Regions from separate parts of the Bradyrhizobium sp. 142 genome, predicted to be linked through region 3. Evidence: predicted binding sites of a transcription regulator. Region 3 holds the regulator's gene; each other region holds the start of a gene.
The links. Region 3 encodes LexA, which represses DNA repair genes until DNA is damaged. Its sites were predicted from a motif close to TGTTCNNNNTGTGTTCNG; they were not measured.
Positions count from the first base shown of each region.

Region 1 (7,710 bases), on a different contig from region 3:
GCGGTCAAGTTCCTCAATGAGGCCGTCGATCCCGTGCATCAGGCCAACCTGCCGCTCCACATCGACTACGGCCCGGGCAATCCGAAGGCGTTCGAGACCAATGTGATCAAGCCGGAGCGCGCCGCGCAGCTGCCGAGCGAGCCGGCCAATGCGGCCAAGCAGGCGCTGATGTCCTACGCCTGGTGGTCGTCGCCGGCGGGCGAGGCGGCCGAGAAGCGCTGGGCATCGTTCATGCAGAAGTAAGACGACCAGAGGGGGCAGTTGAGCGTGAACCGCGCCAGCAGTGACACTGCGCTCCCTCCCACGCTTGCGGGGGAGGGTTGGGGAGAGGGTCTCTCCGCAATAAACACTCCCCAGGAGGAGTGAGCCCTCACCCGCCGCGCTCGTCGAGCGCGTCGACCTCTCCCGCAAGCGGGAGAGGTGCAGCACCCGAGAAGAGCGAGGCAGCGTTGACGAGACAAGTGCCAGATCCATCGCAGAAACATCGGCGCCGCGAGCACCGGCTGATGCTGGCTTTGGTGTCGCCGGCGCTGCTGGTGATCCTGCTGCTGATCGTGCTGCCGGTCGGCTGGCTCGCCTGGCAGTCGATCTACCATGACGGCTTCTCGCTGGAGAACTATCGCCGCGTCTTCACTGAAGACATCTACTGGCGCAGTTTTGCGCTGACCTTCGAGATCAGCCTCGCCGTCACCGTGCTGGCGCTGCTGCTCGGCTATCCCGTAGCCTATCTCGCCAACACGGTGCCGAAAGGATGGAGCATCCTCATCCTGTCGCTGGTCGTGCTGCCGTTCTGGACCAGCGTGCTGGTGCGGGCCTATGCCTGGCTGGCGCTGCTCCAGCGTACCGGCGTGATCAACCAGTTGCTTCGTTATCTTGACGTGATCTCCGAGCCGCTCGCGCTGGTCCACAACACCTTCGGCACCGTGGTGGCGACCGTGCACATCCTCTTGCCGTTCATGGTGCTGCCGCTCTATGCGACCATGCAGAAGATCCCCGCCGACCTGATGCAGGCAGGCGCCAGCTTGGGTGCGAGCCCGTCGCTCACCTTCGTCCGCGTCTTCCTGCCGCTATCGCTGCCGGGCGTGCTCGCCGGCTGCACCATGGTGTTCGTGCTCTGCCTCGGCTTCTACATCACGCCGGAGCTGCTCGGCGGCGGCCGCACGGTGATGGTGTCGATGCTGGTGAGCCGCAACGTCGAGCTCTACAACCAGTTCGGCGCTGCGAGCGCGGTCGCGGTGGTGTTGCTCTTGAGCGTGCTCTTGATCTTCCTCGTCGTCAGCCGCTTCATCTCGCTCGATCGCGTGCTGGGGCAGAAATGATGCGACCGTCGCCCGCCCGGATTGCCCTATACGTGGTCAGCGCGCTGGTGCTGGTCTATCTGATCCTGCCCGTCCTGATCATCGCGCCGATCTCCTTCTCCAGCGCGCGCTTCCTGACCTTCCCGCCGCCGTCCTTCTCGCTGCGCTGGTACCAGCAGTATTTCGCCAACGCCGCCTGGATGCAGGCGACGCGGGTGACGCTGACGGTGGCATTCCTCACCGTCGTGATTGCGACGCCGCTCGGGGTTGCCGCCGCCTATGCCATCAGCCAGTCGAAGCTGCGCATCATGCGCATCATCCACATGGCGCTGCTTTTGCCGCTAGTGGTGCCGATCATCATCACCGCGGTCGGCATCTTCTTCGTTTATGCCAAGGTTGGTCTGGTCGCGACCCTGCCCGGCCTCGTGCTTGCCAATGTGATGCTGGGCCTGCCTTACGTCATCATTTCCGTGCTGGCGGGCTTGCAGAGTTTCGATGCGGCGCAGGAGATGGTGGCACGCAGCCTCGGCATGAACCGTCTGCGCAGCTTCTTCGCGGTGACGCTGCCGCAGATCAAGTCCAGCGTCGTCGCCGGCGGCATCTTCGCCTTCATCTCGGCGATGGACGAGACCATTGTCGCCCTGTTCATCTCAGGCGGCCAGTATCAGCCGCTGACCAAGCGCATGTTCACTGCGTTGCGCGACGAGATCGACCCAACCATCGCCGCGATCTCGACCCTGATGACGGCGGCCTCCTTCATGCTGGTGCTGCTCGCAAGCGCACGACTGCGGAGGAATTCGTAAGGCACCCTGGCGCTTGCGGGAGACGCAATTATTGATCGCGACGATGTAAATGGCATCCTGCCCGTGAAGGCGATCGAGATCGCCAACGATACTGTCTACGGCCTCGGCGCCCATGTGCAGGGCAGGGACATGGATCCGGTGCGGGCGGTCGCCAAGCATCTGGTCCGGTCCGGTCCATCTCAACTATCCTGACTGGGACCCGAACGCACCTTTCGGCGGATACAAGCGTTCCGGTAACGGCAGGCCCTGAGGGTATGGAGGAATATCTCGAGACCAAGGCCGTTCTCGGATTTTATCGATAGAACGTCATCTCCAGGACAACCCTTTCGAAATCAGGCTGCCGACATCGCGCTACCAGAGGCGATGAAGCGGACCGCGCGCGGTCTTGATGACGACATTTCGTTTTGCTGAGATATCGCGCTCGGCAGGCACGTGCTGCTGGAGCATCCAGGGAGAAGGAAGCACGAGATGAAGATGATCAAGGGACCGGCGATATTCCTCGCTCAGTTCACGGCCGATGCGGCGCCGTTCAACTCGTTCGACGCGATCTGCGAATGGGCTGCCTCGCTTGGCTATGAGGGGATTCAGATCCCGAGCTGGGACGGGCGACTCTTCGACCTCAACAAGGCCTCGGAGTCCCAGGACTATGCCGATGAAGTGAAAGGGATAGCAGCCGAACATCGCCTTTCCATCACCGAACTCTCGACCCATCTTCAGGGCCAGCTCGTCGCCGTACATCCGGCCTATGACGCAGCATTCGACGGCTTCGCCGTGCCGGAGGTGCGCGGCAATCCCAAGGGACGCACCGAGTGGGCCGTCGACCAGGTCAAGCGCGCAATTCGCGCCTCAGGGCGCCTCGGGCTCACGGCGCAGGCGACCTTCTCCGGCGCGTTGGCCTGGCCCTATGTCTATCCCTGGCCGCAGCGTCCAGCCGGCCTCATCGAGGCCGCCTTCGACGAGCTCGCCAGCCGATGGCGGCCGATCCTCGACTATGCGGACGAGCACGGTGTCGATCTTGCCTATGAGATCCACCCCGGCGAGGACCTTCACGACGGCGTCTCCTATGAGATGTTTCTCGATCGGGTCAAGGGTCACAAGCGCGCGAACCTGCTCTATGACCCGTCGCACTTCGTGCTGCAGCAGCTCGACTATCTGGACTACATCGACATCTACCACGAGCGCATCAAAGCCTTCCACGTCAAGGATGCCGAGTTCAACCCGACGGGCCGCCAAGGCGTCTATGGCGGGTTCCAGAGCTGGGTCGACCGCGCCGGCCGCTTTCGCTCGCTAGGCGATGGACAGATCGATTTCGGCGCGATCTTCTCGAAGCTCACGCAGTACGACTACGACAGCTGGGCGGTGCTGGAATGGGAATGCGCGCTCAAGCATCCTGAGCAGGGCGCGCGCGAGGGCGCCGAATTCATAAAAAGGCACATCATTCGGGTGACCGAGAAGCCGTTCGACGATTTCGCGGGCTCCGGCGCAGACGACCAGATGAACCGCAAGATGCTCGGCATCTCCTGAGCGAGGAGCAACAAATGGTTATTGAGGCAAGCAGCGGGGGCGGCGGTCATGCTCGTATCCGGCTGGGCATGGTCGGCGGCGGTCAAGGGGCCTTTATCGGCGCCGTCCATCGTATTGCCGCGCGTATCGACGACCAGTTTGTGCTGACGGCCGGTGCGTTGGCGTCGGATCCGGCCCGAGCAAAAGCCTCGGCGCGGGAGCTCGGTATCGCCGACGACCGCGCCTATACCTCTTTCGAAGAGATGGCGAAGGCGGAGGCCGCGCGCTCTGACGGCATCGAGGCGGTCTCGATCGTGACCCCCAATCACCTGCACGCCCCGGTCGCCAGGGCGTTCCTTGAAGCCGGCATCCACGTCATCTGCGACAAACCGCTCACGACGAGCCTCGCCGAGGCGGAGGAACTGGTTGAACTGGTCAGGAAGACGGGCAAGGTCTTCGTCGTGACGCACAACTACACGGGCTATCCCATGGTCCGACAGGCTCGCGCCATGGTGGCGAACGGTGATCTCGGCGAGATCCGGCTCGTTCAGGCTGAATATCTGCAGGATTGGTTGACCGAGCGGTTGGAAGCAAGCGGCCATAAGCAGGCCGCGTGGCGCACGGACCCGATCCGTTCCGGTGCTGGCGGTTGCATTGGCGATATCGGCACCCACGCCTACAATCTCGCCTGCTTCGTCACAGGTCTCGAGCTTGAGGAACTGCTCGCGCAACTTTCGACCTTCGTCGGCGGCCGGCGCCTCGATGACGATGTCCAGATTCTCCTCAAGTGGAAGGGCGGTGCCAAAGGCATGCTTTGGGCGAGCCAGGTCGCGGTCGGCAATGAGAACGGCCTGACGCTGCGCGTCTATGGGACCAAGGGTGGGCTCGAATGGGCGCAAGAAAATCCGAACTATCTCTGGTTCACGCGTTACGGGCAGCCCAAGCAGCTCCTGACCCGCGGCGGTGCCGGGGCCTTGGTCGAGGCGGGCCGCGTCACCCGCGTGCCATCGGGCCACCCCGAAGGATATCTTGAGGGTTTTGCAACGATCTATGCTGAGGCAGCGCGCGCCATTCGTGCGGCACAGGCCGGCAAAGCACCGGATCCGGCGGTGATTTTCCCGACCGTCGAGGATGGCCTCGCCGGCGTGAAGTTCATCGACGCCGCGGTGAATTCGTCTGCAAGCAATGGCGCCTGGGTTCGAATGACGTAGATGCCGATGCTTCTGTTGAGCTGGTTCTGTCTCCATAGCGGTGCCGGTCGCGTCTTACGACGCGTTTGACGGCCGGCCATGCTTCAGTCCGACAGGTTCGCAGGCCGGCTTGACACTCACTGCTGATGTTCTCATTATGTTCCATCAAAAGAGTTTCCTCGAAACGTGACGGACGAACGGTCGGATGGCGACGACAGCCACCATCCTCCATGCGGACCTGGACGCCTTTTATGCTTCGGTAGAGCAGCTGCTTGATCCTGCGTTGCGCGGCAAAGCCATCGCCGTCGGCGGCGGAGTTGTACTTGCCGCGTCCTACGAGGCTAAGGCGTTCGGAGTTCGCGGAGGGATGCCGGGACGGCGAGCGCGCGAGCTCTGTCCGCAACTCACATTTGTGAGCGGGCATTTCAAGGAATATCAGCGGCTGGGCGACGCCGCCATCAAGCTGATCGGCGATTTCACGCCTATGGTGGAGCGGATTTCAATCGACGAGGCCTTCGCCGACGTTGCTGGTTGTACCCATCTGTTCGGTCCACCCGACGAAATTGCGAGGACAATCCGCCAACGCGTCCGGGCTGAACTCGGCCTGCCGATTTCGGTCGGCGTGGCTCGCACCAAGCATCTTGCAAAGATTGCCTCGCAAGTGGCCAAGCCCGATGGGCTGGTGGTCGTCGATCCTGACAGTGAGTTGCAATTCCTTCACGATCTGCCGGTCGAGCTGATGTGGGGAGTGGGCCCGGTCACAAAAGCCCGGCTCGCCGAGATCGGCGTGCTCACAATCGGAGACTTGGCGAAGACACCGGGAGGCTCGCTTGAGGGGCTACTCGGTCCTGCGGCAGGAGAGAAGCTTGCAGCGCTGGCGTGGAATCGCGATCCACGCGAGGTCAAGGCTCACCGCCGCGCCCGATCGGCGGGAGCACAATCGGCGATCGGCAGGAAGCCTGCCGAAGAGCGGGTGTTTCGACCAACCCTGCTTCATCTTGCAGATCGAATCGGCACCCGGCTCCGGGCCAAGGGCAGGCCGGGCCGAACCGTGACGGTCCGCGTTCGCTTCGCCGGCCTGAACTCAGCTACGCGCTCGGTAACGCTCGCCGCGCCTATCGCGGCGACCATGATCCTTGCCGAACTCGCCGAGGACCTGGTGCGTGCCGTCCTTGCAGATCACCCTGACGAGAAGACCATTTCGCTCCTCGCGATCTCCGTCTCGCATCTCGAGGAGGACTGGGATCTCGAGCTGGAGCTTCCGCTTGGGCTTCGAGATGAACCGCGCCGCCCCGGCAGCAAAATAGGCCTGGCGCGTTGGGCGGCCGACCGTGCCGTCGATAAGATCCGCGATCGTTTTGGATGGGATGCGATCGGATATGGCTCCGTGGCGCTGGGCATCTCGCGTTCGGTTCCTGACGAGTTTCGCAAGCTCGCCGAAAAGGACTTGTGATGGTCATGGGAAGCTTGCAGTCTGCCCGGTTGGGCTGCTATCGCCTGATGTTGTCCTGGTCAACTTGGACATCAGCCTCATCGGCGACGTACGCGGCATGCCTGAAGTCCCGGATCCTAACGACTTTGCCCGCCGACCAGCCGAGCAGAATGAAGTATTTCGGCTTTGCGCCTAGGGGCGCCATGGGATCGAGCACCAAGATGGCCGGACGGCCCTCGACGAGGCCGGGTACGAGGTGCCAATCATTGATCTTGGCGTAGTTGCCGAAGTAGCGGGACACCTCGGCTTTGCCATCCAGCCGGGACTTGTTCACCAGATCGAGCTTGACGTCCTCGGCAATCATGGTGCGGATCGCATCGAAATCCCGCGCATTGAAATGGTCGACATAGTTGGCAAGCCGCGCGCGGTCGGCTGCCGATAGACGCGGACGCGGCGCATCGTCGGGTTCCTCAGCAAGTTCGCGCAGCCTCGCGCGCCCGCGATGCAACGCGCCCTTTACTGCGGGCAGTCTCCAGTCCATGACATCGCAAATCTCTTGAAGCGAGCAGCCGAGCACGTCCATCAGGATGACGCTTGCGCGTTGGCCAACCGGCAGGCGCATGAATGTGCGCAGGCTGGTCGCGGCGATTTGGCGGCTTGCGACGGTATCGATCTCGTCGACGATCATGTCCACCTCCTGAAGCGAATGCAGTGCCTCCTGCCGGTTGCGACGGCGCAGGAAATCGAGCGCCGTGTTGTGGGCGATCCGGAACAGCCAGGCCTCCGGATTGCGGATCGGGCCGGCCGTGGAGGCCGCCTCCACAGCCTTCATCAGTGCGTCCTGCAACACGTCTTCCCCGTCGATGGCGGATCCGACCATGCGCGCGCAATAGCGGTGCAGCCGCGGTCGCATGGTTAGCAGGACCGCCGGAATGTCGTGTGCTGCGACTTCCTGAGCTGAATTCATGATGCCTCCATCACCAAGCCCTATGGCTCCGCCAGTATGCGATAGTTGCCGACGACGATAGCACTATTACGGGTCGGCGGCTCGGCGCAGCGGTCGCGTAGCCCGCTCTGAAACGCCTGAAAGGCCGCAAGCTTCGGGATCGGTGACGAGTCGTCCTCGACGGTTGTTTCGACAATGTGGATGAAGCTGTTGTCCTCGAGTCGCAGCGTCAAGTAATGCACGCCATCTGGTTGCGCCGTCTTCAGCTCGGCAAACACCGCCTCGACCAACTCGGCATTCTTGTCGGCCATTTCGGGTCTGGTCTTGTAGCGGATCACTGTTCTTCTCATGGTTGCCTCCTCGCCTCGGCCGCAGCACCACTGCGGCTTCTCAACCACGTAGGACGTCTGTCCTGGCCCAAAGGATGCGGTCCGGACAATTCTTTTTGAGGCCGCATCCTGGGGCCCTTTTGCTTCGTCCTCCGTGCGACGGCGCCGTTCGGGCGTCAGGATGGAGTTTACGAGATGCAAGACGCTTC
Region 1 is NZ_JADPKQ010000130.1:10,929-18,638, reverse strand. It holds gene IVA82_RS13130 (ABC transporter substrate-binding protein) at 1-243, shown strand, start outside; gene IVA82_RS13125 (ABC transporter permease) at 507-1,319, shown strand; gene IVA82_RS13120 (ABC transporter permease) at 1,316-2,101, shown strand; partial or broken gene IVA82_RS13115 (aldehyde dehydrogenase family protein) at 2,168-2,403, shown strand; gene IVA82_RS13110 (sugar phosphate isomerase/epimerase) at 2,570-3,625, shown strand; gene IVA82_RS13105 (Gfo/Idh/MocA family oxidoreductase) at 3,640-4,815, shown strand; gene dinB (DNA polymerase IV) at 5,000-6,247, shown strand; gene IVA82_RS13095 (RNA polymerase sigma factor) at 6,285-7,193, opposite strand; gene IVA82_RS13090 (hypothetical protein) at 7,214-7,522, opposite strand; gene IVA82_RS13085 (DHA2 family efflux MFS transporter permease subunit) at 7,697-7,710, shown strand, end outside.
Region 1: dinB (DNA polymerase IV) is a predicted target of LexA. The motif match lies at 4,942-4,959, and genes of this name have one in related genera.

Region 2 (7,710 bases), on a different contig from region 3:
GATAGGTTTGCAGCAGGAAGGGCTTCGTGTTCGCCGCGACCTTCTGCACCGCCCGATCGGTGAACAGGCGGCGGTTGCGGCAATTGGCGTTGTTCCAGACCGGGTCCTTGCCCTGCGGCAGGCGGTAGTTCGGATTGTGGGTCGGCAGATAGCCGCCTTTGGCCCAGGCGACGCAGAACACGATGCGGGGATCGGATTGCTGGATCGGGTCCTGGATCGCGGGCAGTACGCGATCGGTGAATTCGACGTAGCTGGTGAGATATTGTTTGGGATCGGTGCCGGCGATCTCCCGATAGGTCTCGTCCATCAGCTGATCGAGGGTGATCTCGCCGCGGTCGATCGCGGCCTCGAACTCGGCCGAGATCTGCTTTGCGGTATCGACGACGGCGCGGATCAAGGAGGCATCCGACGTCTCGACGCCGCTGTCGGCGATCAGTGCGATCAGGCCTTCGGAGGTGTCGAGCAGTTTTGTCACCCGCTGGTCGGCATTCTTGAGATCGCGAGAGGAGAGGTCGACGCCCTTGGCGAGTTCGCTGAGCTCGCCAATGACGGTGTCGCAGTGACCGAGATTGGAGGTCGCGGCGCGCGTGACGCTATCGATCTCGGCTTCCACCGAGGCAAAGCCCCGCTGCACGCGTGAGATGATGTCGGAGATCTGCTGGGCGCCTTCACCCGCGGTCTTGGCACGCAGCGAGGCGTCGCTGCTCTCGCCGATCAGGCCTTCGATCTGGCCGTCGAGATCGCGCACGGTGTCGGAGATCTGGTGCGTCGCCTGGCGGGTGGCCTCTGCGAGGTTCTTCACTTCGCTTGCGACCACGGCGAAGCCGCGGCCGGCATCGCCGGCGCGCGCCGCCTCGATCGTTGCGTTGAGCGCGAGCAGGTTGGTTTGCTTGGCAATGGCCTCGATCGAGCCGGAAACCTTGGCGACCTGAGCCAGCGCGGAGCCGACCGCGCTGAGCCGCGCCTCGATCCGGCCGACGGCCGCGACGAGCTCCGCGATATGGCTGACCGCCGTGTCGACGGCGTTGCGTGACTGGGCGATCTCGCCGACCGCAGCCGAGGTGGTCGATTGCACCGCCTGCGATGCATTGGCGATGTCGTGGTTGGCCGAGACCATCCTCTCGGCCGTCTTCTGGAGGTGATGGAATCGTTCAGACTGGTTCGCAACACGGCTTGCGACCTCCTGGACGTTGCCGGCGATGTCGGCAAGCTCCACGCCGAGGCCGCCGATGCGGTCGGCAAGCTGGTCGATGAGGCGCTCGGCCAGTGTCCGGTTCGATCCGGTGTCCAATACTGCAAGCTGCGCGACGGACATGTTTGGGCTTCCTCCAGTCAGAGCCGTTCGCCGGCCCTCCGCGCATTCCCATTCCAATTCCGACTCTAAAGGATGATTCGCGCCTGGCGTCTTGCCTGAACGTGCACTCGAGCGCGAAGAAATATCATCGCGCTTCAGGTCCTTGTTCGCGCGAAAGCTGCGGCTCGCCTCTTCGAAACTTGCGCTAGAGCTTGTAGGCCGTCCTGAATCCGCCCCAGTGCCGGCCCTGCACGCGGATCGGAACGTCGATCTCGCGCATCATGACCGTGTTCCCGTAGCCCATGTCGCGCGCATAGCTCTGTACCAGATACGAGCGCAGGTTGTGCGCCGCCGCCAACCCCGCCGGATCGTTGAAAATCCGCCGGTTGCGGCTGTTGGCCGTATTCCAGGCGGCATCGCCCGGCCGCTGCGGATGCGAATAGATCTTGTTGTGCACCGGCAGGAAGCCGTTGCGGTCGACCATGGCGCAGAACGCCATGCGCGGCTCCTTCGCCAAAAATGCCTCTTGGAACGGCGGCAGCGCGCGGTCGGCCCAGTCCAGATATTTGGTGCGGTACTGCTGCGGATTCGTGCCGGCGATTTCGACGTAATCGGTGTCGAAGAGGTCGTCGATCTTGACCTCGCCACGCGCAACCGCGTGTTCGAAGATCCTGGTCAGCGCGGTGCCCGCCTCCATGGCACGGGTGACGTACTCTGTGTTCTCCTCGTGGATCGACCAGAGCTTGTCCTCGATCTTCTCGCTCAGTTCGGCATTGGGGCTGACGAATAGCGTGCGGGCGCCGGCCTTGGTCTGCTCGACCACGCGCAGCCGGCAGGCCCCGACATCCTCGAGGCTGCCGTCGATGATCGCCTGCGCTGCGAGACGGCCTGCGTCCGCGCCGCCGATCAGCACGCCATCCATTGAGATCTCGTAGACCGGCAAGATTCCGCGCGCGGTTTCGAGTTTGAGATGGCAGGGCAGTCGCTCGGTCTTGCGGCGATCGTCGTGCTCGCTCTGCCTGAGCAGGATCGCGCACCGCGATTTCAGCTTCTGCGCGAAAGTCGTGACGGCCTTCCCGGCACTGGCGACGTTCTCGCCGTGGGTCCAGGCGGCCTTGGTCGCGGCATCGATCTCCGCCGCGCTCTCGCCGACCGAGATGATGAACTGCGACGCGCTGGCGGCGTTGCTGGAAACCTCGCCGGTGGTCGCATTCTGCTCGGCAACCGCGCCGTTGACGGTGTCGAACACCGGGCGGATCGCCTCGATCGCCTGCGAGATGCGGTGCACTGCGTCCGCAGAGCCGGCGGCGTCGCGCTGGAGCGCGTCGATCTTCTTCGTGATCTCTTCCGTTGCGCCCTGGGTCTGTACCGCGAGCGCCTTGACCTCGGTGGCGACGACTGCAAAGCCCTTTCCAGCAGTGCCGGCGCGCGCCGCCTCGATGGTCGAGTTGAGCGCGAGCAGCGTCGTCTGCCGTGCGATCTGCGCGATCAGGTTGACGACATTGCCGATCGCCGCCGACGACTCGCGCAGCCGGTCGACATTGGCGCGCGCCTCCTGCGCAGCGGCGCTGGCCTGGTCGGCGAGCTTGCCGGCCTCGCGGACCTGCGCGCCGATCCCGTGCGCGGATTGGGTGAACTTGTCGGCGGCCTGGGCGAAGGTAGAGGCGTTCGATTGCGCGAAATTGGTCCGGCCGGTCAGTGCGTCGGTGCGCTGGCGGATATCGGCAAGCGTCGCCGCGGTCGCCTCCGCGCCGCCGGCCACCGAATTGGCGGCACGCTCGAGCTGGCGAATCATCCCTCCCAGCTCGAGTTCCAACAGTTCGAGGATTTCCCTGGCCGAATCGCCCTCGGCGGCTGGCGCAGGCTCGGAATTGGCGGCCGGCTGCGCAGCCGGCGGGGCTGCCATAGGCGCGGCCAAATCCGGCAGACGTTTCCGAAACAGTCCGAATGCCATCAGGTCTCTCTTGTCGGGGGACGGGCGGACGCTATTTTCGCAAGCCGAAATGAAGTCAGGGTTAACGATGCCTGACATCTGGACACGAGCCACTACGCTATTACCTTAAAGTATGAGAGACCCTTTCATTCCGGCGGGTTGGCAGCCTATAAGGCCGCGCTTCCCACTCTCGCTGGCGGACGCTTCCCGTAAGAGACCAAGAGACCACGCATGGCCGGACATTCCCAATTCAAGAACATCATGCACCGCAAGGGGCGGCAGGATGCCCAGAAGTCGAAGCTGTTCGGCAAGCTGGCGCGGGAAATCACCGTTGCGGCCAAGCTCGGGACGCCCGATCCCAACATGAATCCGCGCCTGCGTGCGGCGATCACCGCGGCGCGCCAAGAGAACATGCCGAAGGACAATATCGAGCGCGCCGTCAAGAAGGCGCTCGGCAATGAGAGCGAGAACTATGACGAGATTCGCTACGAAGGCTATGGCCCCGGCGGCGTCGCCGTCATCGTCGAGGCCCTGACCGACAACCGCAACCGCGCCGCCTCCGACATCCGCTCCTTCTTCACCAAGTCCGGTGGCAATCTCGGCGAAACCGGCTCGGTGTCCTTCATGTTCGATCGCACCGGCATCATCGAATATGAGCGCAGCGTCGCCTCCGACGATGCGGTGCTGGATGCGGCGATCGAGGCCGGCGCCGACGATGTCGTCTCCGGCGAGAGCGGCCACGAGATCTACGCCTCGACCGAAAGCTATCGCGACGTCGCCAAGGCGCTGGAAGCCAAATTCGGCGAGCCGCGCAAGGCCGCGCTGATCTGGAAGCCGCAGAACACGATCGCCGTCGATGACGACACCGGCGAGAAGCTGCTCAAGCTGATGGACCTGCTCAATGAGCACGACGACGTCCAGCACGTCTACGCCAATTTCGAGGTCTCCGACGCGCTGATGGCGAAGATAGGCGGGTAGGGCCCGTCAGATAGCCGCGCAATCTCCGCTGTCATCGTCCGGCTTGACCGGGCGACCCAATATTTCAGAGACTGTGATGGGGTACGGACAAGCTGCGGCGTACTGGATACCCCGCTTTCGCGGGGTATGACGGCGTGTGTTGTGGCTTGCAGCGCGGACTCTGGCACCGGAGCCCTCTTTCCTCTGTTACTTCCGTTCTGTTTCTGTTTCGCTCCTTCCGGCCAGCCGCTATCACTGGTCCATGACCGCGCTCCCGATTCGCGTCCCCGTTCGCATCATCGGCATCGACCCTGGCCTGCGCCGCACCGGCTGGGGCATGATCGAGTCCGAGGGCAATCGCCTGATCTATGTCGCCTGCGGTTCGGTGGAACCGCCGGACGACCTGCCGCTGGCAAGCCGCCTGCTCGCGATTCATGAGGGCCTTGCGGCCGTTCTCTCCGCCCACAAGCCGGTGGAAGCCGCGGTCGAGCAGACCTTCGTCAACAAGGACGGGGTTGCGACGCTCAAGCTCGGCCAAGCCCGCGGGGTGGCCATGCTGGCGCCCGCCATGTTCGGCATCAGTGTCGCCGAATACGCGCCGAACCAAGTCAAGAAGACGGTGGTCGGCGCCGGCCACGCCGACAAGCAGCAGATCGCGATGATGCTGAAGATTTTGTTGCCGAAGGCCGAGCCGCCGTCAGCGGACGCCGCCGACGCGCTGGCCGTCGCCATCACCCACGCTCATCATCGCCAGAGCACGGCGCTGCGGCTGAAGGTGGTGGGAATATGATTGTTCGCCACGCATCACCGTCGTCATGCCCGGCCTTGTGCCGGGCATCCACGTGCTTTCTTGCCGATGTCAAAAGCGTGGATGGCCGGGACAAGCCCGGCCATGACCAGCGAGACTTGCCTGCCGCCGCCGGGGAATCAATATGATCGGCAAGCTCAAGGGCCTGATCGATTCCTACGGCGAGGATTATGTGCTCCTCGACGTCGGCGGCGTCGGCTACCAGGTGCATTGCTCGGCGCGCACGCTGCAACATCTGCCGGCGCCGGGCGAAGCCGCAGTGCTGTCGATCGAGACTTACGTCCGCGAGGATCAGATCAAGCTGTTCGGCTTCCGCACCGACCAGGAGCGCGAATGGTTTCGCTTGCTTCAGACCGTGCAAGGCGTCGGCGCCAAGGTCGCGCTGGCCGTGCTCGGCACCCTGTCGCCGTCCGACCTCGCCAATGCGATTGCGCTGCGCGACAAGGCCGCGGTGGCGCGCACGCCTGGCGTCGGTCCCAAGGTTGCGGAGCGCATCGTCACCGAATTGAAGGACAAGGCGCCGGCCTTCGCCAATGTCGATCCGGCGGTGGTGCATCTTGCCGGCGCTGTCGACGACCAGCGCGCCCCGCGGCCCGTCGCGGATGCAATCTCCGCGCTGGTCAATCTCGGCTATGGCCAGCCGCAGGCGGCAGCGGCGATTGCATCGGCCGCGCGCAGTGCCGGCGAGAGCGCCGAGACGGCGCAGCTCATTCGGCTGGGCCTGAAGGAGCTGTCAAAGTGATCGCGGCCCACGCCAATCCCGTCGCCGCCCTGTTTCGTCGCCTTTCGCGCGTGGCCGGTATCGTCGTGATTTTCTCCGTTGTGGGGCCGCTGACAACCGCCGCGCTGGTTTCGGTGACGGTGACAGCGCTCGGTGCCGCGATGCTGCAGATGTTTCTTGCGCTCCTCGATCTGGAGGCGCTGCGCGCTCTGCTTTCGATCGCGGTCGTGCTGCTGGCCATCGCCACGGTTCTTGCCTCCTTCCTTCCTGCAGTCATCGCCGGCTTGATATTCGCGCTGGCTGTGGTCTACGCCGATCTCAACATGATCTGGATGGCGTGGCTCGCCGCGGCCGTGGCCGCGGCCGGCTTCGTCGCGTTGGGCGTGTTCATTGTGCCCTCCGAAACCTCCGCGGTGATCTTGCCGAGTGTCCGTTCCGCGCCTGAGGCGCTTAAGCTTTCGGCGATGCTTGCCATCCTCGCCGTCATTCCGGCTAGCCTGTGCTGGTGGCTCGCGAAACCGCTGCATCGTGTTATCCTGCCCGCATGACCACACCCCCACGCATCGTCACGCCCGAGCGCCGCAGCGATGATGTCGGCGACACTGCGCTGCGGCCGCAGTCGCTGTCCGATTTCGTCGGCCAGCAGCAGGCGCGCAAGAACCTCTCGATCTTCATCGAGGCGGCGCGCAAGCGCGGCGAGGCGCTGGATCACGTGCTGTTCGTCGGTCCACCCGGCCTCGGCAAAACCACGCTGGCGCAGATCGTCGCCAAGGAGCTCGGCGTCGGCTTTCGCGCCACCTCCGGCCCGGTGATCGCCAAGGCCGGCGATCTCGCCGCGCTGCTGACCAACCTGGAAGAGCGCGACGTGCTCTTCATCGACGAGATCCATCGGCTCAGCCCGGCGGTGGAAGAGGTGCTCTATCCCGCGATGGAGGATTTTCAGCTTGATCTCATCATCGGCGAGGGCCCGGCGGCGCGCTCGGTCAAGATCGAACTGTCGAAATTCACCCTCGTCGGCGCCACCACGCGCGCCGGTCTTCTGACCAATCCATTACGCGATCGCTTCGGCATTCCGGTCCGGCTCAACTTCTATACGATCGACGAGCTGGAAAGCATCGTCACTCGCGGCGCGCGCGTGATCAATGTCGGCATGAGCGCCGACGGCGCCAACGAGATCGCGCGCCGCGCTCGCGGCACGCCGCGCATCGCCGGCCGCCTGCTGCGGCGCGTGCGTGATTTTGCCTCAGCCGCCGATGCCGCCTCGATCGATCGCAAGATCGCGGACCACGCGCTGAGCGCGCTCGAGGTCGACGCCGCCGGCCTCGATGCCATGGACCGCCGCTACCTCACGACCATCGCGCAGAACTATGGCGGCGGCCCGGTCGGCGTCGAGACGATGGCTGCTGCGCTGTCCGAGCCGCGCGATGCGATCGAGGACATCATCGAGCCCTATCTAATCCAGTGCGGCTATCTCCAGCGCACCCCGCGCGGCCGCTTGCTCACCTCGCACGCCTTCCGTCATCTCGGGATCAGCGAGCCCTCGCGCGATGCGGCGCAGTTCGGCCTGTTCGGCACGGACGAGAGCGACGACTGATCTGCGCAAATGCCGATTGCCCGGGTCGTCATGAATTTCCGGTAATCCTCGTGCAGGCGATCTGCACAAGTGCCACCCCAATTTCGCTCCAATCGGGCCGCATCACGCAAGGTGCATCACAATCGAGCCGCCATGATCACGCGCCGTCATCTCATCCGTTCCATCGGCGGTCTGTCCGCCCTCGGCATCTCAACCGCTGCCTATGGCGTCGGCGTCGAGCCGGTGCTGCGGCTTCGCGTCACCCGCTATCACCCGACCCCGCGGCAGTGGCCCGGGGACTTTCCGCTGAAGATCGCCGTGATCGCCGACATCCATGCCTGCGATCCCTGGATGCCGCTGGAGCGGATCGAGGCGATCGTCGACCGCACCAACGCGCTGAACGCCGACCTCATCGTGCTGCTCG
Region 2 is NZ_JADPKQ010000305.1:30,566-38,275, forward strand. It holds gene IVA82_RS27420 (methyl-accepting chemotaxis protein) at 1-1,315, opposite strand, end outside; gene IVA82_RS27425 (methyl-accepting chemotaxis protein) at 1,500-3,248, opposite strand; gene IVA82_RS27430 (YebC/PmpR family DNA-binding transcriptional regulator) at 3,459-4,205, shown strand; gene ruvC (crossover junction endodeoxyribonuclease RuvC) at 4,447-4,974, shown strand; gene ruvA (Holliday junction branch migration protein RuvA) at 5,117-5,734, shown strand; gene IVA82_RS27445 (hypothetical protein) at 5,731-6,261, shown strand; gene ruvB (Holliday junction branch migration DNA helicase RuvB) at 6,258-7,307, shown strand; gene IVA82_RS27455 (metallophosphoesterase) at 7,440-7,710, shown strand, end outside.
Region 2: ruvC (crossover junction endodeoxyribonuclease RuvC) is a predicted target of LexA. The motif match lies at 4,399-4,416, and genes of this name have one in related genera.

Region 3 (7,710 bases):
ACCTGCGCTACGCCATCGCCCATGGCGGCCTCGAAGTCTACTATCAGCCCTGCCTCAGCCTGAAGGACGATCGCATCACCGGCTGCGAGGCACTGGTACGCTGGCGCCATCCCGAGCGCGGGACGGTTTCGCCGGCCGAGTTCATCCCGATCGCGGAAGACACGGGCCTGATCAACGAGATCGGCGAATGGGTACTGGCCACCGCCTGCCGGGATGCCGCGAACTGGCCCGACGACATCCGCCTCGCCGTCAACATCTCGCCGGTGCAGTTCAAGAGCGGCACGCTGGCGCTGAAGATCGTGGCGGCGCTCGCCGCCTCCAATTTTCCGGCAAGCCGGCTCGAGCTTGAGATCACCGAGGCGGTCCTGATCCGCGACGACGATACCGCGCTGGCGATCCTGCATCAGCTCCGCGCGATCGGCGTGCGCATCGCGCTCGACGATTTCGGCACCGGCTACTCGTCGCTGAGCTATCTGCACCGCTTCCCATTCGACAAGATCAAGATCGACCGCTGCTTCGTCAACGACATCGCCGGCCCCGACGGCTCCGCCAGCATCGTGCAGGCCGTGGTCAACCTCGCCAGCGCCCGCCGCATGACCACCACGGCCGAAGGCGTCGAGACCGAGGAGCAGCAGCGCCTGTTGCGCGCGCTCGGCTGCTCGGAGATGCAGGGCTATCTGTTCAGCGCGGCCAAGCCAGCCGACAAGGTGCTGGAGCTGTTCGCGACCCATCGCAGCCAACTTGCCAAGCGCGGCGACACCGAGCTCCGCCGCCGCGAGGCAGGCTAGCTACTTTCCGGCGCAAAAATCGCGGTTCTGATGGGCGCGGTCAACCATGCAGACAATAAGAAGCCCCGGCGGGGGGCGGCGGGTGAGCCTTGGGCCCGAGGGTGGCCTTCCACCCTCGGGCGACGTTTCAGGAGTGGGCTAGTTCGGCAGCGCCTTCGGCGCCGGCTTTGCGGCCGCGGCATTCACGGTGACGCCGTGCAGGAAGTCGTAGGCCGCATGCAGGGCCTTGTCGTCCTTTTCTTCCGGCGGGACGTAGGACTGCGAGCCCGTCTGCTCGCTGCCGTCGGGAGCCGAGAGATGACCGCGCATCGAGGCTTCGCCCATGGTGTCGACGCGGCCTTTCAGCTCCGCCGGTACGTCCTGGAGGATCTCGATGTCGGGGGCGATGCCCTGGGCCTGGATCGAGCGGCCCGACGGCGTGTAGTAACGCGCCGTGGTCAGCGCCAGCGCGCCACTGCCCGCGCCGAGCGGAATAATCGTCTGCACCGAGCCCTTGCCGAACGAGCGCGTGCCGATCAGCGTCGCACGCTTGTGGTCGTGCAGCGCGCCGGCCACGATTTCGGAGGCCGAGGCCGAGCCGCCGTTGACCAGCACGATCAGCGGCTTGCCCTTGGCGAGATCGCCGCCATGCGCGGTGAAGCGCTGCGTCTCTTCCGGATTGCGGCCGCGCGTCGACACGACCTCGCCACGCTGCAGGAACGCACTCGACACCGACACCGCCTGGTCGAGCAGTCCGCCCGGATTGTTGCGCAGATCCATCACGTAGCCCGCGAGCTTCTCCGGCGGGACCTCCTTGGCGATCGCCGCGATCGCCTTCTTCAGACCGTCGGTGGTCTGCTCGTTGAACGAGGTGACGCGGATATAGCCGATGTCGCCGTTCTCGACGTGAAAGCGCACCGGGCGCACATGGATGATCTCGCGCGTGATCGCGATGTCGAGCGGGGCATCGGCGCCCTTGCGCACGATGGTGAGCTTGGTCTTGGTATCGACCGGCCCCTTCATCTTGTTGACGGCCTGCTCGAGCGTCATGCCCTGCACGGCGTCGCCGTCGATCTTGCTGATCAGGTCGCCGGACATGATGCCGGCCTTGGACGCCGGCGTGTCGTCGATCGGCGAAACGACCTTGACCAGGCCCTCCTCCATGGTGACTTCGATGCCGAGCCCGCCGAATTCGCCGGAGGTGGTCTCCTGCATCTCGGTCCAGGCCTTGTCGTTCATGTAGCGCGAATGCGGATCGAGAGAGGTCACCATGCCCGTAATCGCGCCTTCGATCAGCTTGGAATTGTCGGGCTTCTCGACATAGGTCGCTTTCACGCGCTCGAACACTTCACCGAACAAATTGAGCTGTGAATAGGCGTCGTTCGCGCTCACTGCCGCCCGTGCCGCCCAGAGTCCGCCATGCGGACCGGATACGAGGAGGGTCAGACACGCGCCGGTGAGCGCGCCCAGTGGGAACAGCAGGGTTTTCCGCATGGGTGGACTGGCCTTTTTGCTTAGCGGTTCTGTTGGAGCTTGGGAGCCGCCATGCAAATGGCGATCCAGCCCGTTTCTCACAATACCATTCCGGTTTCTTCAAGGCCGGCGAGCCCGCCCGGCGGGTACGCCGCAAAAATCCCTTCGCCCCGACCTAAACTTTTGGCAACGTTCGAGGACCGCCTCTTGCACGCCGGAATTGGCCGGCCGGCCCACGCCTCACAGCCATGCGATTTTAGGATAGTTTTGGAGCCCCGGACGGGATAGGCGATGGCATAAGGCTTCAAATTCTCGGGAGGACAACAATGAACGAAGGGATCCGGCCGCAACGGAACGTCGAACTCGGCGCCAGCAATGAGCTGTTCCAGAACCTGCACGAACTCATTCGAAAGGCGCGCTCCAACCTCAACCAGAACGCCTGGGACTATATCGTCGGGGCCGCCGAGACCGAAACCACGATGCGCCGCAACCGCATGGCGCTGGACGAGATCGCCTTCCGGCCGCGCGTGCTGCGCGACGTCCGCAACGTCGACGGCTCCGTCGAGCAGTTCGGCCGCAAGCTGCGCCTTCCGGTGGTGCTGGCCCCTGTCGGCGCGCTCGAAATCTTCGATCCCCAAGGCGCCGCCAGCGTGGCACGCGGCGCCGGCGCCTTTGGCGCGGCGCACATGCTGAGCTCGGTCTCCGAGCCCGGCCTCGAGAACACCGCCGAAGCCGCGCCTGATGCGCTGCGCTTGTTCCAGCTCTATGTCCGCGGCGACGACGATTTCGTCGCGGATGTCGTCAGCCGCGCCGTGAAGCACAGCTACGCCGGCTTCTGCCTGACCGTCGACACCGCCCATTACAGCCGTCGTGAACGCGACATCGCCAAGCGTTACGTTCGCGAGAGCCGGCTGCGCGCCACCGGCGGCGACTTCCAGAAGGGTCTGGAGTGGCGGACCGTGAAGATGATCAAGGACAAGTTCAGGATTCCGCTGATCCTCAAGGGCATCGCGACCGCCGAGGACGCGCAGATCGCGGTCGATCATGGCGTCGAGTGGATCTATGTCTCCAACCATGGCGGCCGCCAGCTCGATCACGGCCGCGGCGCCATGCATGTGCTGCCCGAAATCGTCGAGGCCGTGAAGGGCCGCGCCAGGATCATGGTCGACGGCGGCTTCTGTCGTGGCACCGACATTGTCAAGGCGATCGCGGCGGGCGCCGACCTCGTCGGCATCGGCCGGCTGCAATGCTGGGCACTTGCAGCAGCCGGTGAAGCCGGCGTGACGCGGATGCTGGAGCTGCTGGAGGATGAGGTGCTACGCTGCCTCGGCCTGTTGGGGGCCACCTCGTTCGCCGAGATCAACAAGTCCTGCCTGCACCCGGCGGCCGCCACCAATGCACCGAGCGTGTTCGGCGCGTTCCCGCTGTTCGACGTCGAGCCGTATCGCTACTGACCCGAAAGGATGCAATGACCCCACTCTCTCCCGGCAGCGCGGATGCGCTTCTGTTCGACCTCGGGCGCGTCGTGCTCGACATCGATTTCTCCAAGGCGATCGCCTGCTGGGCTGGACATGCCGGCTGCCAGCCGGAGGCCATCGTCGCGCGCTATGTGCGTGACGAGGCCTACCGGTTGCACGAGGTCGGCAGGATCAGCGATGCGGAGTATTTCGCCTCGCTGCGCGCTTCGCTCGGAATCGGCATTTCGGACGCACAGTTCCTGGAGGGCTGGAACGCGATCTTCGCAGGAGAGATGCCCGATATCGCAGAGCTGTTGCCGCGCGCGGCCACGCAGATGCCGCTCTACGCCTTCTCCAACACCAACCGTCCGCATGTCGACTACTTCTCGAAGGAATATGCCGATCTGCTCGGCCATTTCCGCGAGGTCTACCTGTCGTCCAGCATCGGCCTGCGCAAACCCGATGCCGAAGCCTTCGACCATGTCGTGGCTGCGATCGGCGTGCCGGCAAAGCGCATTGTGTTCTTCGATGATCTCGCCGAAAACGTCGAGGGAGCGCGGGCACGCGGATTGACCGCGGTACACGTCATGTCCGCCCGGCGACGTCGGAGAGGCGCTCAGGGCCTTGGGGATCTGATCGGGAACCCGGTTCCCCGGAACCAAATTGTCCCAAATGAGGAACCAAATCATTTTGCGCAATTTTATACGGAGTTCCGGGAACGGAAGCCCCGCCTCCGGACTATTGAGTCCGTCGGTATTTCTACGGACGGACACATCATCGTGTTGGGCAAGACCTACCTTACCAAGCAGGCCTCTCTCCTTCTTGAATTCGCCAGAACCACCTCGGACTCGGAGCTCTCGGCCAAGCTGATCAGTAAGGCCGCCGATCTGAAGTCTCAGGCGGATCCGCTGCCCGACAAGGATCAGGGTCTCCAAGCTCCTGACGTCCGTTCCAACGGGCCTACAGGGAGTTGATCGATGCTGGCCGTGGCTCTGGTCGTTCTCGTCCTTGCCATGGCCACGCTGGTCCCCGTCGTTCTCGTCGTCTGGATCATGCCGCGCCGGACCTGACGGCTACTCTTACCGGGCAAAGTCAGGCACGATGATTCATCCTGCCTCGCCGTCGTTTTGCCTCTGCGCTCGCGCTCGGCTAGAACTTCGCCGTTCTTCGTCCGACCGTGCCCTGCAGGAGTTTTCCCCGTGGTCTTGATGCCGGTTTCTGACGCGCTCGCAGCGGTGCTGGCGGGGACAGAGCCTCTGGCCGAAGAGGTGATCCCTCTCGCCGATGCCTTCCATCGCGTGCTCGCGCGCGACGTCGCGGCGCGGCGTACGCAGCCGCCGCAGGCGATGTCGGCGATGGACGGATATGCCGTGCGGACAGCCGATGCGGCAAAGATCGATGCAGAACTCCACCTGATCGGCGAGGTCGCCGCGGGCCGCCCGTTTGCGGGAACGGTCGGGGCAGGCGAAGCGGTGCGAATCTTCACCGGCGGCGTCGTTCCCGATGGCGCTGATGCCGTCGTGATCCAGGAGGATACGGGCGCGGATGGCAAGCGCATCACGATCAAGGAAGCCGCAATCGTGGGGCGTCACATCCGCCCCGCCGGCGTCGATTTTCGCGAGGGCGACGTGTTGCTGCGGACGGGCACCCGCCTTACCGAACGAGATCTGGCGCTCGCCGCCGGCATGAATCAGCCCTCCCTTCCGGTCCGCCGCCGTCCGAAGATTGCGATTCTCGCGACCGGCGACGAGCTGGTGATGCCGGGAACCGCACCCGGCCCCGGACAGATCGTTTATTCCAACGGCTTCGCCCTGCACGCGCTAGCGCGCAGCGAAGGCGCTGAAACCATCGACCTTGGAATTGCCGCGGATACCCTGGACGCCACCACCTCCGGCATCCGCCGCGCCCGCGACAGCGGCGCAGACATCCTGATCACGACGGGCGGCGCATCTGTCGGCGACCACGACCTGGTCAAGCCGGCGCTGGAGGCCGAGGGCATCTCCATGGCTTTCTGGAAGATCGCGATGCGGCCGGGCAAGCCGATGATGCACGGACGGCTCGGCGCGATGCGCGTGATCGGCCTGCCCGGCAATCCCGTGTCATCCTACGTTTGCGCGTTCCTGTTCCTGGTTCCGCTGATTCGCGCGCTGTCTGGCGGCTCAGTGATTCATCACCGCCGCGAGCGCGCCGTGCTCGGCCGCGATGTCGGTTCCAACGATGCGCGCGAGGATTATCTTCGCGCGCATCTGGAGGTGCGGGAGGACGGAGCGCTGGTCGCCCTTCCCGTCAACCATCAGGATTCTTCGCTGCTTGCGAATCTGGCTGCGGCGCAGGCACTTCTCGTGCGCGCGCCGTTCGCGCCGAAGGCCGAGGCGGGCATGCCTTGCGAAGTGCTGCGGCTGCCGGCTTGAACGCGCCGACCGCACGCGTTTCCATAACTTTGTCGCGTTCACGGTAAATTAAGCAGTTGCGGAACACATATCGAACATATAGTGTCCGTTCATGATTTGTTTCGAGCATCTAGCGGCTCGCCGCTGAATTCGCCGTCTCGGAATCGAACGACATCAACCGGGGGATTTGGTCGAGATGTTAACGCGCAAACAATACGAGCTTCTGCGGTTCATCAGCGAACGTTTGAAGGAAAGCGGCGTGCCGCCCTCTTTCGACGAGATGAAGGACGCGCTCGATCTGCGCTCGAAGTCGGGTATCCATCGCCTGATCACCGCGCTCGAGGAGCGCGGTTTCATCCGGCGTCTGCCCAACCGCGCCCGTGCCATCGAGGTGATCAAGCTGCCCGAGCTCCAGGCCGCCGCCGGCACCCGCCGCGGTTTCACGCCGAGCGTCATCGAAGGCAATCTCGGCAAGGTGCGCGCGAGCTCCAGCGCGTCTACGGACGACGGTGAACGCCCCGTTGCCGTGCCGGTGATGGGCCGCATCGCGGCCGGTACGCCGATCGAGGCGTTGCAGACCCGCAGCCACACAATCAGCGTACCGCCCGACATGCTCGGTTCAGGCGAACATTACGCGCTCGAAGTGCGCGGCGATTCGATGGTCGAGGCTGGCATCCTCGACGGCGACATGGCGCTGATCCAGCGCAACGAGACTGCCGATACCGGCGACATCGTCGTCGCGCTGATCGACGAGGAGGAAGCAACGCTGAAGCGCTTCCGCCGCCGTGGCGCCTCGATCGCGCTCGAGCCCGCCAACGCGGCTTATGAGGTGCGCATCCTGCCGCCGAACCGGGTCAAGATTCAGGGCAAGCTGATCGGGCTGTACCGGAAATACTGAGCGTACCCGACGGTCACGCGATACCCATTGGAGCGGACGGATTGTCCGCTCCGGCTGGATGGTCTCTCTGGTTCTGCACAGATGATCCGGCCACCCCTCCAGCGCTACATCCTCGGCACGCCGCACGAAGCAGTCATCGCTTCGCGGCCTTGTGAGACCGAGGAGACAACCATGCGCAAGATCATTCTGAGTATGCTCATGACCGCTTTGATCGGGGCGCCGCTTCGCAAGCCGTCGCCGCACAGTCGCATCATCATGCCCGCAAGGAGACAGCGGTGAGCACGCAATTCCGCAATGCCCACAGCGCGGTCGAACAAACGTCGCAGCCGAATTGGCCGTATTCCGGCTGGTCTGCACCAGCGGGCCGCTGACGTTCGAGTCCGCGCAAAATGCACGGACGCAGGCTTTGTTCCTACTGGATTCGGGAAAGATAATGTGATCGCAGCCTGCGGCGGCGAGCCGCAGATTTGCCTACAACCGAGCAGATGCTTATGTACTTTCCACTCTGATAGAGGCCTGCGCCTCAGAAGAGGCGCGGGTTGCTATCTTCGAATGAGGAGCACCCGATGTGTGACTACAGCCTGCATGCCGTCGCGACGCGCCCGGCCGAAGTCGGCGAGACGATCGTCACGACAACCTTCCGCGGCACCTCGACGCGCGGCTTCGCCTCCGAAGCCGATCTCTCCGTCGCGGTCTGCCTGCTGCCGGGAACGGAGCTCGCCTTC
Region 3 is NZ_JADPKQ010000118.1:38,692-46,401, forward strand. It holds gene IVA82_RS12050 (EAL domain-containing protein) at 1-788, shown strand, start outside; gene IVA82_RS12055 (S41 family peptidase) at 927-2,261, opposite strand; gene IVA82_RS12060 (alpha-hydroxy acid oxidase) at 2,567-3,694, shown strand; partial or broken gene IVA82_RS12065 (HAD family phosphatase) at 3,709-4,333, shown strand; gene glp (gephyrin-like molybdotransferase Glp) at 4,897-6,108, shown strand; gene lexA (transcriptional repressor LexA) at 6,284-6,985, shown strand; gene IVA82_RS12080 (hypothetical protein) at 7,552-7,710, shown strand, end outside.

Region 4 (7,710 bases), on a different contig from region 3:
CGGCATGGACGTGGTGGTGGTCGCCTGCGAGAAGAACGGCGACGTCGACGTCAATGATCTCCGCGCCAAGGCGGAGAAACACTCCAACGATCTCGCCGCTGTCATGATCACCTATCCCTCGACCCACGGCGTGTTCGAGGAGCACATTCGCGAGATCTGCGACATCGTCCACGGCCATGGCGGCCAGGTCTATCTCGACGGCGCGAACCTCAACGCGCAAGTCGGTCTCTCCAGGCCCGGCGACTACGGCGCCGATGTCAGCCATCTCAATTTGCACAAGACCTTCTGCATCCCGCACGGCGGCGGCGGCCCCGGCATGGGCCCGATCGGCGTGCGGGCGCATCTCGCCCCGTTCCTGCCAGGTCATCCGGCGACAAAGGTTGATGTGCCAGTCGGCCCGGTCTCCGCCGCGCCGTTCGGCTCGGCCTCGATCCTCACCATCTCCTACATCTACATCCTGATGATGGGCGGCGAAGGATTGAAGCGCGCCACCGAGATCGCGATTCTCAACGCCAACTATGTCGCGGCACGGCTCGATGCGCACTTCCCGGTGCTCTACAAGAACGAGAAGGGCCGGGTCGCGCATGAATGCATCGTCGACCCACGCGCGCTGAAGAACACGTCCGGCGTCACCGTCGACGACATCGCAAAGCGGCTGATCGACTACGGCTTCCACGCTCCCACCATGAGCTTTCCGGTGCCGGGCACACTGATGATCGAGCCGACCGAGTCGGAATCCAAGGCCGAGCTCGATCGCTTCTGCGATGCCATGATCGCGATCCGCAAGGAAATCGCCGAGATCGAAGCCGGCCGGTTCAAGATCGAGGCCTCGCCGCTGCGCCACGCCCCGCACACCGTGCACGACATCGCCGATGACGATTGGAATCGCGCCTACACCCGCACTGAGGGCTGCTTCCCCGCGGGCACCTCGCGCACTGACAAATACTGGTCGCCGGTGGGACGCGTCGACAACGTCTATGGCGACCGCAATCTGGTGTGCTCGTGCCCGCCGGTGAGCGATTACGCCGAGGCGGCGGAGTAATCGATTAGTAGGGTGGATTAGCCCGCGGCTGCCGAAGCGCAGTTCGCTGGGCGTGAGCCCACCGGCTGATCCGTCGGCATTGGAGAGAGAGCTGGTGGGTTACGCTGCGCTAACCCATCTACCGTCCTGCCTCAAGGCGCCACCAACGAACGGCTTTGCGCATCCCAGCGCCACAGCCGCTCGTTGGTCAGTTCGGTGCCGCCCCACCAGCGACGCATCGGGTTGTGGCGGGCGAAATCGTCCTCGCCGGCGACAACCGCTCGCCCAAGCTCAGTCAAAGCGACCTGGCTCTTGCTGTAGCGGTGATAACGAGCCGTTTCGTCCTTTTCAAACGGCGGCTCGCCCAGTCCGAAAATCAGCGGCGCTGGGCACTGGGCCAAATCGTCCATCAATTCGCCGGCCTCGCTCTCATTGAACATTTCTCGATGCCGCGCTGCCGCGCGCGCCACCTGAGGGTCGGTGCAGCCGTCTTCGATGTAGTCCAGCATGGCCATTTCGCTCACGCCAAGGCCTGTTGACACGTCAGGTAGCTCCTCGAGCGGAGCGATAGGGCCGGCCGCAGTCGAGGAAAGAGCGCCAGATCCTTCATCAAGAGATCGAGACGGGGCCCGGGCGTCGGCGCGCACCAGGCCTGCCAAGTGCGGCTCGCTAGTGCCAGGTGATTGTCCGTGACTTTGAAGGCCGGCAGCTTCCATTTTGCCACGGATTCCGCGCGGTAGTTCGCAACCGCATCATCCGTATGCATCAGGCTCAGCTTCGTCGTGATCTCCTTGTAGGGGCGAAGCAGGTCAAGCAGCCAGACAAGCACGAGCTGATCGTTTGCTTGCGGATCGACCCACACTTCGATCGAGTCGAACTTCGCGCAGAGCTCGAAAAGGCTGACATCTCGTGTGCCGAAACCATTCAACGAGCACCGGGGAGCGTCATCAAGCCAGTGATCGCCGGGATTGCAGTGCTTCGCCGAACGCGGCTCCAGCCCCATGAGAAGATGCTCCGCGGAGGGCAGACTGTCGCAAACGAAGCGCAGAGAAAAGCCGAGAGTGAGGTTCGCTAAACGTGTTGGCTGCAATTGAAGTGGCGCTCGATCATTCGTCGCCAGGATCAAATGTGACATGGCCGTCCTCTGAACGCCCTTACTTTTTCTTCGGAAGAGAATCCCAGCGTAGCGAGAGAATTGCGCCAATTCTGGCGATCGATCCGAGCCCTTGCAGGACGATCATCATCAGGATGGAATATCTGCGCGTGCGTTTGGCGTGTTGCGTTTGAACAATAAGCATGACCACCCATCAACTCATGAACTGATGCAAAATATCAGCAACCGAAGCCTAGGCCCCGCCCCGGCCCCAAGATGCAACCAGTGAATGTATCTGAGCCAAGAGCCGCCCAAAACGAAACAGGCGCCGAAGACGTCGGCAACTCAACGTCCTCAGCGCCCGCTCCTCGCGAAAACTCTACTGTTAAGGCTTACTCGTCAGCCGGCTCGTCGCCGTCGGCGTCGCGCTCGGGGGTGCCGGCCAGAATCTGCTCGGCGATCAGGCCGGAGTTCTGACGGATCGCGGTCTCGATCTTGGCGGTGATGTCCGGATTGGCCTTCAGGAACGCTTTCGAATTCTCGCGGCCCTGGCCGAGACGCTGGCTGTCATAGGAGAACCAGGCGCCGGACTTTTCGACGATGCCGGCCTTGACGCCGAGATCGAGGATCTCGCCCATCTTGGAGACGCCCTCGCCGTACATGATGTCGAATTCGACCTGCTTGAACGGCGGCGCCAGCTTGTTCTTCACCACCTTGACGCGCGTGGTGTTGCCGACCACCTCGTCGCGCTCCTTGATCGCGCCGATGCGGCGGATGTCGAGGCGGACGGAGGCATAGAATTTCAGCGCGTTGCCGCCGGTCGTGGTTTCCGGCGAGCCGTACATCACACCGATCTTCATGCGGATCTGGTTGATGAAGATCACCATGGTGTTCGATTTGTTGATCGAGGCCGTCAGCTTGCGCAGCGCCTGGCTCATCAGGCGGGCCTGGAGGCCCGGCAGCGCATCGCCCATCTCGCCCTCGAGCTCGGCCTTCGGCACCAGCGCCGCGACCGAATCGATCACCAGCACGTCGACCGCACCGGAGCGCACCAGCGTGTCGCAGATTTCCAGCGCCTGCTCGCCGGTGTCGGGCTGGGAGATCAGGAGCTCGTCGATGTTGACACCGAGCTTGCGCGCATAGACCGGGTCGAGCGCGTGCTCGGCGTCGATGAAGGCGCAGATGCCGCCCTTCTTCTGCGCTTCCGCCACCGTGTGCAGCGCCAGCGTGGTCTTGCCCGACGATTCCGGCCCGTAGATTTCCACGACGCGTCCCTTCGGCAACCCGCCGATGCCGAGCGCGATGTCGAGCCCGAGCGATCCGGAGGACACCGCCTCGACATCCATCGACCGGTCGTTCTTGCCGAGCTTCATCACCGAGCCCTTGCCGAACTGACGCTCGATCTGGGAGAGCGCAGCGGCCAGAGCTTTACTCTTGTCCATGGAAGATCCTTCGACGATACGCAGGGCAGTGGTGGACATTGGGTCGTGCTCCTTATGGCGAGGATTCGCTAGAGGGACAAACGGTGGGTGGGGCGGGCCGGCGATAAAAACAATGTACCCCATTTGTTCTTGGTTCGCAATATGTTCTTTTATGGGGCGCGCCGGCCTGCTTCCGACTTCGGTGGCCTAAGTTGAATTTCAAAGTGGCCTAGGTTGGTTTTGGACCTGCATCTTTCCAGTGGCCGCTTTCGCGCTGATGACGTCCGCTTGATCGTCACCGATCTGGGCAGTGTCTTGTTCGGCTAGACCGCTCGCCTCCGGCACAACGTGGCCGGAGAGAGCCGTGCCCAAGTTGAATTTTGGCTTGTTCCAGTTCGATGTGTTTTGGAACCAAGCGGCGCACGCGGGCATAATAGGATCGAGGTTTCAATTCCTACGGTTGATCCGCATCCACAGGCTAGCCATGACGCATCGTCGCCGGTTCAAACAGAGTTCCCCCCTCGAAGAACGCTTGGCCGAAGAAGCCGAACGGCTGAGACAGGAAGCCTGGAAGCTGCCCCCCGGCTCCCTGCGGGAAACCCTCCTCCGCAAGGCCAGGCAGGACGAGACCACGGCTCATATCGCCGAGTGGCTGACCTCACCCGGGTTGCAGCCGCCCAAGCCATAGACCGGGCTCACGGGCTGCCTCGGTTGGTCTTCCCCCGTTCGAAGACCGCGACTGCGGACCAAGTACCTAATACCCATTCGTCGCCAACCGCGGGGGCCGAAACCGGCCGCAGCTTTGCATGGGGTTGTTTCGATATTTTTGAACCCTGGCGGCGACCAAACCTGCTCGCGCGGATCCGCGCTCGGGGCCGCATCGTCGCTGTTCGTCGTGCCGGTCTAGATCAGCGCCAACAGCACGATGCCGATCACCAGCACCACGAAGCCAGCCGCCGTCGCGGCGGCGAATGACCGCTCTACATTATCCATGATGCCACCCCGTTGTCGGCGCACCACGTTTCCCCCATGGCTTCGCCGAACGGACGGAATTTCGCCGACGGGTGTGTCGTAAGTTGTGCAATCGGGTGTTCGAATTGGGACGTTGGAGCGCCTCAAAAAGCTCCCTTCCTTCACCCACGCGGCGCCATACTCGGTCGACGCGCGCACCGCTCTCTGTGGTTCGGTCGGCGTGCTTGTCAGGCTGTCGTAAGCTGCGCCAGCTACGATGGTCCGGCTTATGGTGTTGCAAGCCCAGCACCTCAGCCTCCAACAACCTCTCGCCCCGCTTGGCTCTCCCCAAGCGGGGTTTTTTCGTTTCCGCAACCTGCTCAGCCGGTCCCCTCTTCCCGCGTCAGCCGCAGCGCGAACGCGCGGATCGCGGGCGCCGCCAGCAGCACGATGGGCAGCATCGCCGCCCATGCAACCAGCCACGAGATTGTCCAATGTTGAACGAAGAGCATCGCGCTTTGCGCCGGAAAGCTGGCAATCCCCGCCGCGATCAGCGAGGTCAGGCCGGACTGGATGACGCCGAAGACGAAATGACTGTAGCGACGGGGAATGCCGAGCATGATGCGCCCATGTTGCCTTCGCCTATCTGGCAAGCAAGGCATGTGCCGTGGATCGCAGGAGGGCGGCTTGGTCACCGGCTTGCGGTCATTCCCTCTGCGCGATGGGAACCGCGGTTTTAGCGATTCACCCACCGAACCTGTCCGTGGTTCTCCGACCATGAACAGAGTTCCTGGGCCATCTGCCCGAGTTGCGGTGGAACGCGTCGGCAGGGACTTGGCCGCTGGCGACGACGGCTCCAGGCGCGCCGCAAGCTTTCCGCTCCCGCGTCTTTCGGAATCCGATTTCGTTTGTTGCGAGCCGCGCGTATTTTCGAGATTTTCGTGAATTATCCTAGGCTTACCGGAAGATTTCACTTGTCGGCGGAATATGTGATGCCCAACATGTTTCCGGTCATGGAAAGATGAATCGTGGAGGTGACCATGAATCACAGGGGCATCGACTTCACCGTTGCCAAAACGGCGATTCCGGGTGTCTGGCAGTGGCAGTTCTGCATCGGCGACCAGGTCAAGAGCGGCAAGACCGAGACCAAGATCGACCTGTTGGCGATCCGGCGGGTGCAGTTGCGCATCGATCGGGAGTTGAAAGCGCTGGCACGGAAAACCGCCTGAACCGGCGGACCGGCGGCTTTCAGGTCGATTTTTAGCGCGGCGTGGCTTGCTTGGGCTCGCAGGCAGCCGCCATGGGCGGCCATTCCGTAGACGCCCGGAATTGATCTGCCGGCCATTTGGGATTGGATTGAACGCCTCGTGGCTTGGGGGCAGGCCATTACGCGACCGGTGCCAGCCATGCCGCATTATTTCTTTCGAATCCGGAACGGCCGCTATTCCGGTTGTGCCGAGCATGCGACGGAATTTGCCGATCGCGATTCGGCCTGGAAGGAGATGACCAGCGTCTGCGCCGACATGGCCGCGGGCATCTCCCGCAAGCTCCAGGAAAACTCGGAGTGGCATATGGAGCTGCTCGACGAAGCCAAAGAGCCCGTGTTCCGGATCCGTATCGTCGCCGAGACCTTCGAGTAGGTCTTTGTCTCCGAGCCTGGCCTAGTCGGCGCTGGGAAGCCGCCGCATGGTGAATTCGATCTCGCCGCCAGGCAATTCGCGCCAGTGTTCGACTTCGCTCATATAACCAGCCTTGGGGTAGCGGGCGAAGAAGGCCTGCGCTCTTGCGCGCGCCGCCGGGCGGGGCAAGGTGAAGGTTTCACGCAAATAGCCGTCGCCGCTCTGTTCGGCTGGCTTACCGCCCGCCTTGCGCTGGCGCGCCATCCGCTTGGCGAGATCCCGCGGCAGATCGGCCATGTGATGCCTCCTCAACGCAACACTCTCTCGGGAATGTAGGAAGCAGGCGGGCCGAACAGGAGTCCCGAGTGGAGGCGCAAGCCGCCTCCGCCCGTGATCGTTCAGTTAGCGGCTGTGCCGGTCTTGGTCTTCTTGGGCGCACCGGTTGCAGCCGATGCCTTCGGCGCCGGCTGCTTTGGCGGATCGGAGCGCATGCCGCCCCAGGGATCGTTGGACGCCTTGGTGTCCGGAATCTTCTTCAGCGTTTCCTTGTAGGCCTTTTCACGTTCGGCCTCGGCCGCCTTCTCCTCCGGGGTCTTGCTCGGACCATCCTGCAGCAGGTTGATATTGGGCATTTGCGCATAGGCCGGTCCGGCCAGCACGGCAAGCACCGCAGCCATACGGAAAAGCTTCATCATTCGCTCCTTGATCATCCATAGAAGGGCGGATCGCCCCGCGCCCTGTCGTCCCTGTTCAACCCCGGTCGCGACCTTGGGGTCGCTCGGGGCCGCTAGAGCCGGTCCGATCTGCACGATTTCGGCGCATTCAGCCAGTCGTCCCAGATCGGGCCGCATTTGGTGCACCCGTTCAGCACAAGGCCGAGCGCGGCCAGACAAACGACCAGGACACATCGACGCAACATCGTCCACCCCATTCCCAAGCGCGGCATCATAGAGGGCGAAGTCAGGCATTTTCAAGCCGACGGGACTTCAAGCCGACGGGAGACCGGGTGACTTTGCCGCGCCGATGCGCGCAGTATGGCCGAAACATCCGGCAACAATGGAGGACAACGACAGCATGCCATCGCAGCCAGAAGCGGAGTTCGGCATCGCCGACGCCAGACGGATCCTCGGCGAGGTCTTTGCGCCCTGGGTCCAGGATCTCAACCTCTCCGTCGAGCGCATCGAGCACGCCCCGCCGTCCGATGAACCGGACTGGCAGCCGGGCGCATTGCTGCGCTTGGCGTTTTCGGAGCGGCTGTGCCGCCACGGCGGCGTGGTGTGCGGCCAGGCGCTGATGGCACTGGCCGATACCGCCATGGTGATCGCACTTCTGGCCGCCAATCGCGGCTACCGTCCGATGACAACGGTCGACCAGACCACGCATTTCATGCGCGCCGTCTCCTCGTCCGACGTGCTGGCCGACGCGCGCGTGGTGCGCCTCGGGCGCACCATGAGCTTCGGCCGCGTCACCCTGCTCTCCGCCACCGACAACAAGCCGGTGGCCATGGTGTCGAGCGCGTTCGCGATGCTGCCGGGACAAGCATGATCCCGAAGGCCGAGAGCCGCATCAGCGCAAAGCGCACTGCGGCTCTCGATGAAGCGTACG
Region 4 is NZ_JADPKQ010000466.1:17,540-25,249, reverse strand. It holds gene gcvP (aminomethyl-transferring glycine dehydrogenase) at 1-1,042, shown strand, start outside; gene IVA82_RS42560 (hypothetical protein) at 1,174-1,530, opposite strand; gene IVA82_RS42555 (hypothetical protein) at 1,542-2,147, opposite strand; gene recA (recombinase RecA) at 2,507-3,595, opposite strand; gene IVA82_RS42545 (hypothetical protein) at 4,020-4,223, shown strand; gene IVA82_RS42540 (DUF2798 domain-containing protein) at 4,867-5,106, opposite strand; gene IVA82_RS42535 (hypothetical protein) at 5,527-5,715, shown strand; gene IVA82_RS42530 (hypothetical protein) at 5,893-6,126, shown strand; gene IVA82_RS42525 (hypothetical protein) at 6,148-6,402, opposite strand; gene IVA82_RS42520 (hypothetical protein) at 6,504-6,797, opposite strand; gene IVA82_RS42515 (PaaI family thioesterase) at 7,180-7,650, shown strand.
Region 4: recA (recombinase RecA) is a predicted target of LexA. The motif match lies at 3,688-3,705, and genes of this name have one in related genera.